DNA from 3 places in the Paenibacillus sp. SER-28 genome. Region 3 is predicted to be linked to each of the others. Evidence: riboswitches for the same ligand, from Rfam matches in the RefSeq annotation. Region 3 holds a riboswitch; each other region holds the start of a gene.
The links. Region 3 has a riboswitch for cyclic di-AMP ahead of ACUYLD_RS01560 (hypothetical protein). Riboswitches for the same ligand answer to the same signal wherever they lie in the genome.
Positions count from the first base shown of each region.

Region 1 (3,280 bases), on a different contig from region 3:
CAATGCTGCGTAAAAAACATGCGGACATTTTTAAAATGTGCGGCCCACACACCCGCCAAATTGCCCTAACCTTTGATGATGTGCCCGATTCTAGGTATACGCCGCAGGTTTTGGACGTATTACACGCTAATGGCATCAAAGCCACCTTTTTCATCGTCGGTCACCGTGCGGAAAAGCATCCGGGGATCATACGCCGTATTATCCGTGAAGGCCATGCTATAGGAAACCATTCCTATACTCATCCGGATTTTAGGAAGGCCACACCAGAACGCTTTCGCAACCAGATTACAAAAACAGAACGTATTTTACAAGCCAGCGCAGGTTTTCGCCCCAAGTTGATTCGTCCACCCTACGGTGAAATCACGGAGCCTCAAATCCAATGGGCACGTCGTCATGGCTATATGATTGTCAATTGGAATGTAGACTCTCTCGATTGGAAGGGATTAAGTAAAACACAAATTCAACGCAATGTGATCCCAGCTACCGGGCCTGGCTCTATTATTTTAATGCACGCAGGTGGAGGTCAAAGTTCCAACTTGCAAGGCACTGTCCAAGCTCTGCCGGGTCTAATTCACTCTCTAAAAGCTAAGGGCTACAAATTTGTGACAGTCCCCCGGCTACTCCACACATCGGAACGGAAATAACCATATGTTTATGATTGAGCTGCAAGCTAAAGCAACGTAAAAAGGCTGTCTTACCAGCAGAAGTTTTCTGCTCGTCAAGACAGCCTTTTTTATGGATAAGACCTGATAAGAGTCCGACCTAGTTATATGCGGTAGGATACAGGCATTAAGTTTACATAATATATATTATGTTTAATTAAACCGTATATACGTACAATGCTATTTATCAATAACGTACAGCTTCACATTTTGAAATCCAAAGTCGTTCACAAATGATTTGTTGCCAGGAATAAAGATATCAATCCGCTTTCCTGTAATGGCGCTACCCTGATCGCGAGCGACAGCTACAAAAGAATGATCCGGCAAACCTGGGTGGGAATAGCCTGTAACCAGCACTTTCGTGCCCATCGGAATGACGTTCGGGTCTACCGCAATTGTACCTAGTTTAAGCGGATTGCCGTAGTAGTCCACTGCTCCCCATTTACCATTCTCGTCGGCTGCGGCAGAATACGCTGAAGCCTTAACGTCAACTATTTTGCTATAGTTGAATGTTTTGCCCCACGCTTCAATCGTTGGCCCCTCATTCGCTGGTGCTTTCTCCGTAAGAAGCTGCGGCTTCGAATCCGAAGCTGCCTTCACTCTTTTTTCGCCAGGCACCTTAATTTGCAGACCTGCATATATATTGTTGGAAGCAATGTTTGGGTTCGCCTTCGTTAGCTCGTCTACCGATACTCCATAACGTTGAGCAAGCAAAAAGAAGGTATCGCCCTCTTTGGCAGTGTGAAGCGAAGCAGCATCCGCTACTCCAGCTGTCTGTGCCAACCCTGCAATAGCTGCGGCAAGCACCGCAAATTTCATCGTTTTACCAATATGTTTTAGATGTTTCAAAGATATGTACCTCCTCTGTTATGCCTGCGAAGTTAGCTGTCGGATTCGGACTCAGGAGAAGCCCTATGCTTGTGCAATTCACCCCTAGGCATATTCCACATCGTCTTTATGACGTATCGGAATGACTGCCGTTGTTACGTCCCCCGCACTTCCCATAGTTTGGGCCCAGCTTAAGCGGTTGTCATAACCACATGCTGTCCCGGTAAGTTTTGGCTTACTGCATATTATCACAATTTTGTAACCTTATCCGCATGAAAATGTTGGGAACCTTGAACATCATACTACACTTGTTACAATTTTGTCATCAACAAATCGATATTTGTTACGAAAGTATAGGGAAATGGTGACAAAAAGAAAAAAAGCCCTCTGTCAAACGGAGGACTTTTTTTATAGATTATATCAGCACTTCCTTACAATACTTTGGCAAGAAAATCACGGGTGCGATCATGGCTTGGAGTGCCAAATACCTGCTCTGGTGTACCTTGCTCCACAATTTGACCGTTATCCATAAAGATAATTCGATCGCCTACCTCGCGGGCAAAGCCCATTTCATGCGTCACGATTACCATTGTCATGCCGCCTTCGGCGAGCTTCTTCATTACATCCAGAACCTCTCCAACCATTTCAGGGTCCAATGCAGAAGTCGGCTCATCGAACAGCATTACATGCGGCTGCATGGCCAAAGCACGCGCAATCGCAATACGTTGCTTCTGTCCTCCGGATAGCTGGTTCGGATAGGTATTCTTCTTATCCTCAAGCCCTACGGTACGCAAGAGTTCTAGCGAAATTTTTTCCGCTTCCTTCCCTGACTGTCTTCTAACCTGTGTTGGGGCAAGTGTCAGGTTCTGCAACACTGTTTTATGCGGGAACAGATTAAAATGCTGGAACACCATCCCCATCTTCTCCCGGGTTACATTAATATTATGGCCACGAGCTGTAATCGGCTCGCCCTCAAATAAAATCTCCCCGTCTGTAGGCTGTTCCAACAGATTCATACAACGCAAAAACGTACTCTTCCCCGAACCACTGGGGCCGATGATGACGACGACTTCACCTTTGGCGATATCTATATCAATGCCTTTTAAAATCTCATTCTTACCGAACGATTTACGCAGTTGTTTAACGGTGATCACTGGCTCTCAACTTCCTTTCCCATAAACCCAGCAGCTTAGACAAGCTGAATGTCATTACAAAATAAATAGCGGCTGCGATTACGAACGGACTTAATCCTTCGTAGGTGATGTTCTTAATGACCTGGGCCTGATACATAATATCCACCATCCCAATGGTCGAAATAATGGAGGATTCTTTAATGATCGTAATAAACTCATTACCGATAGCAGGCAAAATAGATTTAAACGCTTGCGGCAAAATGACATGACGCATAGCTTTACCGCGTCCCATACCCAACGAACGAGCAGCCTCCATCTGTCCACGGTCTACTGCCTGGATACCTGCCCGGAAAATTTCAGCCAGATATGCTGAACTATTCAGAGACAATGTGATTATACCAGACTGGAGTGGGGTAAAATTGACACCCAGCGTCAAAGCAACCCCGTAGTGAATGATCATGAGTTGTACCAGCATAGGTGTGCCACGCAGGATCTCCACATAAGTGGTACCTAACCACTCAATGATGCGTATACCGCTCATCCGCAGCAAGGATACGATCAGACCAATGATAAATCCAAACAGGACTCCGAGTGCAGACAGCAACAGAGTGTAGCCGATACCCGTAGCGTAAAAACTGCGGTATTTCCAAAAAATAT
Region 1 covers NZ_JBRECM010000002.1:736,659-739,938, reverse strand. The annotation lists gene ACUYLD_RS08955 (polysaccharide deacetylase family protein) at 1-644, shown strand, start outside; gene ACUYLD_RS08950 (3D domain-containing protein) at 843-1,511, opposite strand; cyclic di-AMP (ydaO/yuaA leader) riboswitch at 1,518-1,687, opposite strand; gene ACUYLD_RS08945 (amino acid ABC transporter ATP-binding protein) at 1,922-2,644, opposite strand; gene ACUYLD_RS08940 (ABC transporter substrate-binding protein/permease) at 2,631-3,280, opposite strand, start outside.
Region 1: linked by a shared signal. The riboswitch ahead of ACUYLD_RS08950 (3D domain-containing protein) and the one ahead of ACUYLD_RS01560 (hypothetical protein) in region 3 are both predicted to bind cyclic di-AMP.

Region 2 (3,280 bases), on a different contig from region 3:
ATCAGCGGGTCAGCGCCTTCCACTGTCGTATGGACCCGTGCAAGAGCGTGTCTGATCGCTTCTGGTGAGGCATTCTCCACGCCAATATCTCCTTTACGCGTCGCTTCTGCCTCGGGTATAAAGGCCTGCTTGCAGCCGGGTACCTTGGAAGCGATAATCTTACGGATGCGCTCCCCTGCATGATCGGGATCGGTTAAAATGATGACCCCCCGCCGCTCCTGCGCCAATGCAATTTTACGCAGCGTCATTTTATTAATGGCGGAGCCGCCAGTTTCTATCGTATCCGCTTCAACAGCGCGGCGAATGGCCACCGTATCATCCCGGCCCTCTACCACGATCACTTCCTTGATCATTTGCGTTTCCCTCCACTGCTACACAGCAAGCTATATTTATCTTTCCCTGCTTTTGAAAACAAAATAAGAAGAGGATATCCTCTTCTTAGCATGGCATAACTATGTTGTTAATACTATCGCATTGCCCTCAACATACACAACCTGTTTTAGTTGATTTCAGGCTTTACCGGTCCGATAACATATACGGTTTTACCGTGCTTACGACCAAATTGGTTGGCTCGGCTCAAACTCTCATAATACACATCGATTTTGTGGCCTTTAATCGCGCCACCGGTATCCTCCGCACGACGGAAGCCCACCCCTTCGATGTACACCCACCAGCCGATTGGAATTATACTCGGATCGACCGCGATGGTGCGTCCTTCCGTGACACGTGCGCCGGATGCAGTACGTGTACCGATACCTGGCTCCTGTGAGGAATACGCCGTCATGGAGACATTTTGTAAAACTTTGCTATATTTAAAATTTACGCCTGCTTTACGGACAGCACTGCCCGAACTAACCGTTGTTGCCTTAACCGCATCATTGGGACCGACGGAAGCAGCAAGAACGACCGGTTTTTTCTTCGTTCCTACCGCAATGACTTTATCCACACGGTTCTGTGCAACTTCCTTGTTAACCAGCTGTTTGGATACCAACTTTCCATCATGATATACCTTTTGAACGTGCTGGACGACCACACCCGATTTGCCGCTTTGAATGACCCGATTATCGCCTTTATAAAGACTCGGATCGGCCGTTTTGATGACCTGATAAGGCACCTGTTTTTTCTGTTCGACCTGCTGTTTCTTCACACGGACGATTTTTATGTCCATGTTAGACGAAACAGAGGCATCCAACGCAGGATAAACTTTATCCGTTGATGATAATTTATAGCCCGAGGTACGAATGGCACCTTCTACTGTATTTTCTGTTGTGTACAGCTTTTTCGTCTCATTGCCTGAAGATACTTTAACCTGATTGGCACGTTTAATGACTACGCGATCGCCATCCTGTATTGCTCCATTTAGCGGCATGGAAACTGTATCATGCGGCTGAAGTGAAATGGAATGCTCGCTCAGCAAATCTTGAAGCTTGGATTCCCGGGTTTCTACCGCAGACGCCTTGCCATCGATGACAAAAAAGACTTGTTTTTTAGATTGCGTGTACATCAGAATTGAAATCATAATCGTTAGCGCGATTAGAAAAATAGCAACCAAAGCAGCCTGGCGCACATTCTCTTGCTTCCAACGCAATACGTAAGACATGCTGGATGAGCGTGACTCATGGGTATCCTTTTTCTGGAAAATGCCCATTTCCTCCGTCCTCCTTACATAGCCCGCCGTCTGGAGTAAGACATAGTTGAGATTTGACGTGACTATAACAGATTTTCTACAAGACAAGCCCAAACTACGACTGTCCTGCACCATGTACCCGTCTTCGCGGCATGCTGTCCTCCCCTGTTTAACCACAGTATGATGACAGATTTTCTTTTATTCACAACAAAAAAAGCCAGAGAAAGAGACTAGAGAGCTCTTTCGTGGCTTCCGGCATGTGTGAATATGCGGGAAAACTCATGCACGAGATGGCTTCTCTCTTGTTACGCTTACGGGGTTAGCTGTCGGGTTCGGACGTAGAGAGTCGCCCTAGCTTGGGTCAACCGCTCATGGCGGTCGCCTTCACATTCACCCCGAAGACCCAGAAAGAAATCGAAATACGGCTCCTCCACCTGTTCAATCCCATCCGGGAAAAGAATTTAGGTCGAGCCGGCTGGCGGAAGAGACGTTCCCTTCTTGCACATACGCCGGACGTACTGTAAGCCATATCGGTTCCCCCGTTCCCTGTAAAAGGGACTCAGCGAGACTGGTTCATGAAATGACTTGTTGATGTTTACATTCAAACAACAATTCACTGAAAAGATGATATCCTGTTTCTATGCATGTTGTAAAGCAGGTTTCAAGTACATTTTTTAAAATATTCGGTTAAAATATTGTAATATTCTCGAGTTTCCTGCAACAAATTCATGATTAGCTTCGTCTATCTCTTTATTTTGATCGATTTCTTCACTTTTTCATTGAATGTCAAATCGTTCCAGGGCATTTCGGGTCGTTATTGACACTAATTCCTCCACTGTAATCCCTTTGATTTGGGCTGCAGCCTCTGCTACCAGTCTCACATGTGCAGACTCATTTCGCTTCCCACGAAACGGATGAGGCGTCAGATAGGGAGCATCAGTTTCAATGAGCAGACGGTCCAGCGGCACCTGTGCGAGCACCTCTTTTGGCTGCTTGGCATTTTTGAACGTTATTGGACCACCGAAGGAAAGGTGAAATCCCATATCCAGCACCATTTTGGCTGTCTCCCAGCTACCCGAAAAGGAGTGCATGACTCCACCAATCTCACTCGCTTTTTCCTCGCGCAAAATCTTAACAATATCTTCATGTGCATCCCGGTTATGAATAACAATAGGCATCTTGAGCTCACGAGCCAGACCAATTTGATTTCGAAACACCCGATGCTGCACATCCTTCGGTGATGTATCCCAATAATAATCCAGACCGATCTCCCCGATGGCTACAACCTTTTTATGACTGCATAACGATGCAATCCATTCTAAATCGCCCTCCTGCATTGTAATAGCATCCTGCGGATGCCATCCAACTGCTGCATAAATAAAATCATACGTCTCGGCCAATTTCATGGTGGATGGAATGGTCTCACGATTAAATCCGATATTGATCATCCGCGTTACTCCTGATTCGACAGCACGTGCTATAACTTCTTCACGATCTTCGTCAAATTGTGGCGCATCCAAGTGAGTATGAGTGTCGAATAAATCCAAGGTTTACATCTCCTTTTTTTACTTACATTTCTATATAGTTGTCTATTCTTTGACAAAATAATTCCTTATTTCGGCAGGAAGCCTGTCTTTTACCGCGTTCAATTTA
Region 2 covers NZ_JBRECM010000015.1:81,156-84,435, forward strand. The annotation lists gene rnmV (ribonuclease M5) at 1-353, opposite strand, end outside; gene ACUYLD_RS23675 (3D domain-containing protein) at 500-1,648, opposite strand; cyclic di-AMP (ydaO/yuaA leader) riboswitch at 1,920-2,202, opposite strand; gene ACUYLD_RS23680 (TatD family hydrolase) at 2,404-3,174, opposite strand; gene ACUYLD_RS23685 (HD domain-containing protein) at 3,217-3,280, opposite strand, start outside.
Region 2: linked by a shared signal. The riboswitch ahead of ACUYLD_RS23675 (3D domain-containing protein) and the one ahead of ACUYLD_RS01560 (hypothetical protein) in region 3 are both predicted to bind cyclic di-AMP.

Region 3 (3,280 bases):
CTTCTCTATATCTCCCGCCAACTTATCTGGAGTGGTTTGCGGTGCATAGCGCTTAAATACGTTACCTTCTCGTGTAATTAAGAATTTAGTAAAATTCCATTTGATCGCTTTGGACCCTAGTACCCCCGGAGCTGTTTGGGTCAGGAAGCGAAATAAGGGGTGCGCTTGATCGCCATTGACATCTGTCTTGGCGAACATCGGAAAGGTAACACCATAATTGATCTGGCAAAACTCGGAAATCTCCTCGCTGGAACCTGGCTCTTGTTTGGCGAATTGGTTGCTGGGAAATCCCAAAATTTCGAGCCCCAGTTCATGGTACTGGTCATATAGCTCTTGTAACGCTTTGTATTGGGGGGTTAACCCGCATTTGCTGGCTGTGTTCACAATAAGCAGAACATTCCCTTTATATGTGGATAACGGAATTGGTTTCCCTTGCAGGGTTTGCGCATCATATTCATAAACGGTCATAGTATCTCTCCTCATTCAATATTCAGCAATTAAATTGTAAGCAATTCAAAGTAAGGTTGCAAGTCTGGAAAAGCTGTATTAAGCCTTTAGCCGCTGTAAATTCGTATTTTGTTCAAAACAGTAAATCGCACTGCAAATGGAGCGAATTAAGGTGTTTCTTCTTATAAAAGCGGGTTCAATCGGTGTTTAGCTGGTACATATAGCGTATTTTCTTCTCGTTTTACAAAAAAAGGTCAAAAAGGCTCTACCCTACGCCAATATTGACATGCTTGTCATTTTCAAAAAGGGATGAAAAACAGAGATTGAAGGAGCTGTGAGTAGCATAGTTGTATTGTAAGCGTTATTATTAATCTTCTATGCTCTAAAGGCCGATTTATAACCCCGCAGTTGAGCTTTACAGTCTTCCATGCGCGGGTGTATGATTCAAGACGTAATTTCAAATTAACTTGAATGAAGCAACAACGAAATGTCTATAGCGCTAAATTTTGCAGTTGCAAAAGCGGGGGAACCAATCGAGACTGTACGGCTTGCCGTGTGTCTCATGGGGGTGAATTTTCCGGTCAAGTGCCAGAAATAGGGCGACTCTCACGTCCGAATCCGACAGCTAACCTCGTAAGCGTACAGGGAGAGGCAACAAACCGCCGTGTGCAGCCATGGTTTATTTTATCATGGATATGTAAGAAGCCGGAGGAAAGCCTTTTTCCTTCGGCTTCTTTTTGTTGTCTTTTTATACCGGGAGAGGAGCTACTGATGGAAGGTCGGTTAATTATTGTCACTGCACCGAATGAAGCGGGCAGAAGTTTTGTGAAATTGCTTATTTTCAAAAAATTGGCGTTTGCAGTTCTGACGAATAGCGCCCAGGAGGAACGACAGCTCAAGAAAATGGGTGTGGAGCACATTGTCCGCATCAATACCATGCAAGCGGGAAAATGGAATTTTCCAAAAAAAGAAATTGGTAGTGTGTATTTGTTCGAGAACAGCTTGAATCTGACTTGCCGTTTCCTGCAAATATGTCGGCCGCTAACATCGGAATCGATCTATGTTATTACGCACGGCTGTAATCCACAAGGAATTTATCGAGGATTGGGAGCGGACCATGTGATCTACACATTGAACGGAGAGGTGGGTTTTCTGCTGAACGGATAAGCACTTATAACATAGTTGTTTTATGATTTTATGATGAAATAGGAATGGCGATCTGAGGACCGATACGGAGGGTATAAACATGATGGATATATACATGCTGCTCGTCATGGCTGTGAGTTATGGAGTGATACTGCTGTTTGTACGCTGGTGTGATGCGCAGACCTCTAAAGGAGGACGAAGAGGATGATCGTTATACTTGGGCTTACGGCTATTGTGTTTATGTATTTAATCTACGCACTCCTGAACCCTGAAAAGTTCTAGTCAGCTATAGGGGATAGAGCGGGCGGGAACAACAGATCATGAATATTAAGCATCATAGGTAGCAGGTTTTCGCAAACGTGTGCACACGTTTGGTGCTCTGGAAGCAGGTCTGTTGTTCCAAACGCAGGAGCATTTTGAAGGAGGAATAAAGGATGGAGCTGCTTCAAATTGGAATTGTGATCGTTATATTGCTGCTCTTGGTAAAGCCAATGGGTACATATATGTATCATGTATTCTCGAATGAACCCAATCGGACGGATCGGATTTTTGGCAGAACAGAAAAGCTGATTTATAAGGTAGTAGGCTTGAAGAAAGTGGAGAGCATGCGTTGGACTACGTATGTTATGAGTTTCATTGCTACGAACGCCGTGCTTGTGGCAATCAGCTACTTGCTGTTGCGTTTACAGGGAATGCTTCCCGGTAATCCGGCTGGAAACAGTAATATGGAAGCATCACTAGCTTTTAATACGGTAATCAGCTTTATGACGAATACGAATCTCCAACATTATAGCGGAGAAAGCGGGCTTACGTATCTGACACAGATGGCGTTCGTCACGATGATGATGTTCACTTCGGCTGCTTCCGGTTTTGCGGTTGCTGCGGCTTTTATGAGAGGATTGACGCGGCGCGGTGAAGGAATGGGCAATTTCTTTCAAGATTTTATTAAAGCCATTATAAGAATTTTCCTGCCGCTGGCCTTTGTGCTTACGCTGGTGCTGGTTGGATTGAAGGTACCCCAGACGCTACAGCCTACGGCGGATATTACGACGCTGAGCGGAACACAGCAGCAGATTTCTATGGGACCCATTGCTTCTCTGGAGTCCATCAAGCATTTGGGGACAAACGGGGGTGGTTATGCGGGAGCTAACTCTGCGCACCCTTTTGAAAATCCAAGTCCTTGGACGAACGTGCTGGAAATTTTGGCAATGTGGGTAATGCCGGCTTCGTTGCCGTATACCTTTGGATTGTTTGCCCGTAATCGTAAGCAGGGCTGGATTATTTTTAGCTCCATGATGGTATTGTTTCTTATTTTTCTATCCATTACGTATGTGTCTGAGAAGACAGGTAATCCGTTAATCCAGACACTGGGTGTGGATGCTTCTCAGGGAAGCATGGAAGGGAAAGAGGTTCGTTTCGGCATTGGACAATCGGCTTTATTCACTGCGGTCACAACAGCGGCAACAACAGGTTCGGTCAATAATATGCATGATACACTAACCCCACTGGGTGGTATGGCTGCTTTGGGAGAAATGATGCTAAACGTCATTTTTGGCGGCAAGGGTGTCGGGCTGATGAATATGCTGATGTATGCGATTCTGGGTGTGTTTATATGCGGACTGATGGTCGGGAGAACTCCGGAATTTATGGGAAGGAAAATTGAAGGTAAGGAAATGAAGCTGATCGC
Region 3 covers NZ_JBRECM010000001.1:331,185-334,464, forward strand. The annotation lists gene ACUYLD_RS01555 (glutathione peroxidase) at 1-468, opposite strand, end outside; cyclic di-AMP (ydaO/yuaA leader) riboswitch at 935-1,103, shown strand; gene ACUYLD_RS01560 (hypothetical protein) at 1,219-1,614, shown strand; gene ACUYLD_RS01565 (potassium-transporting ATPase subunit F) at 1,798-1,875, shown strand; gene kdpA (potassium-transporting ATPase subunit KdpA) at 2,028-3,280, shown strand, end outside.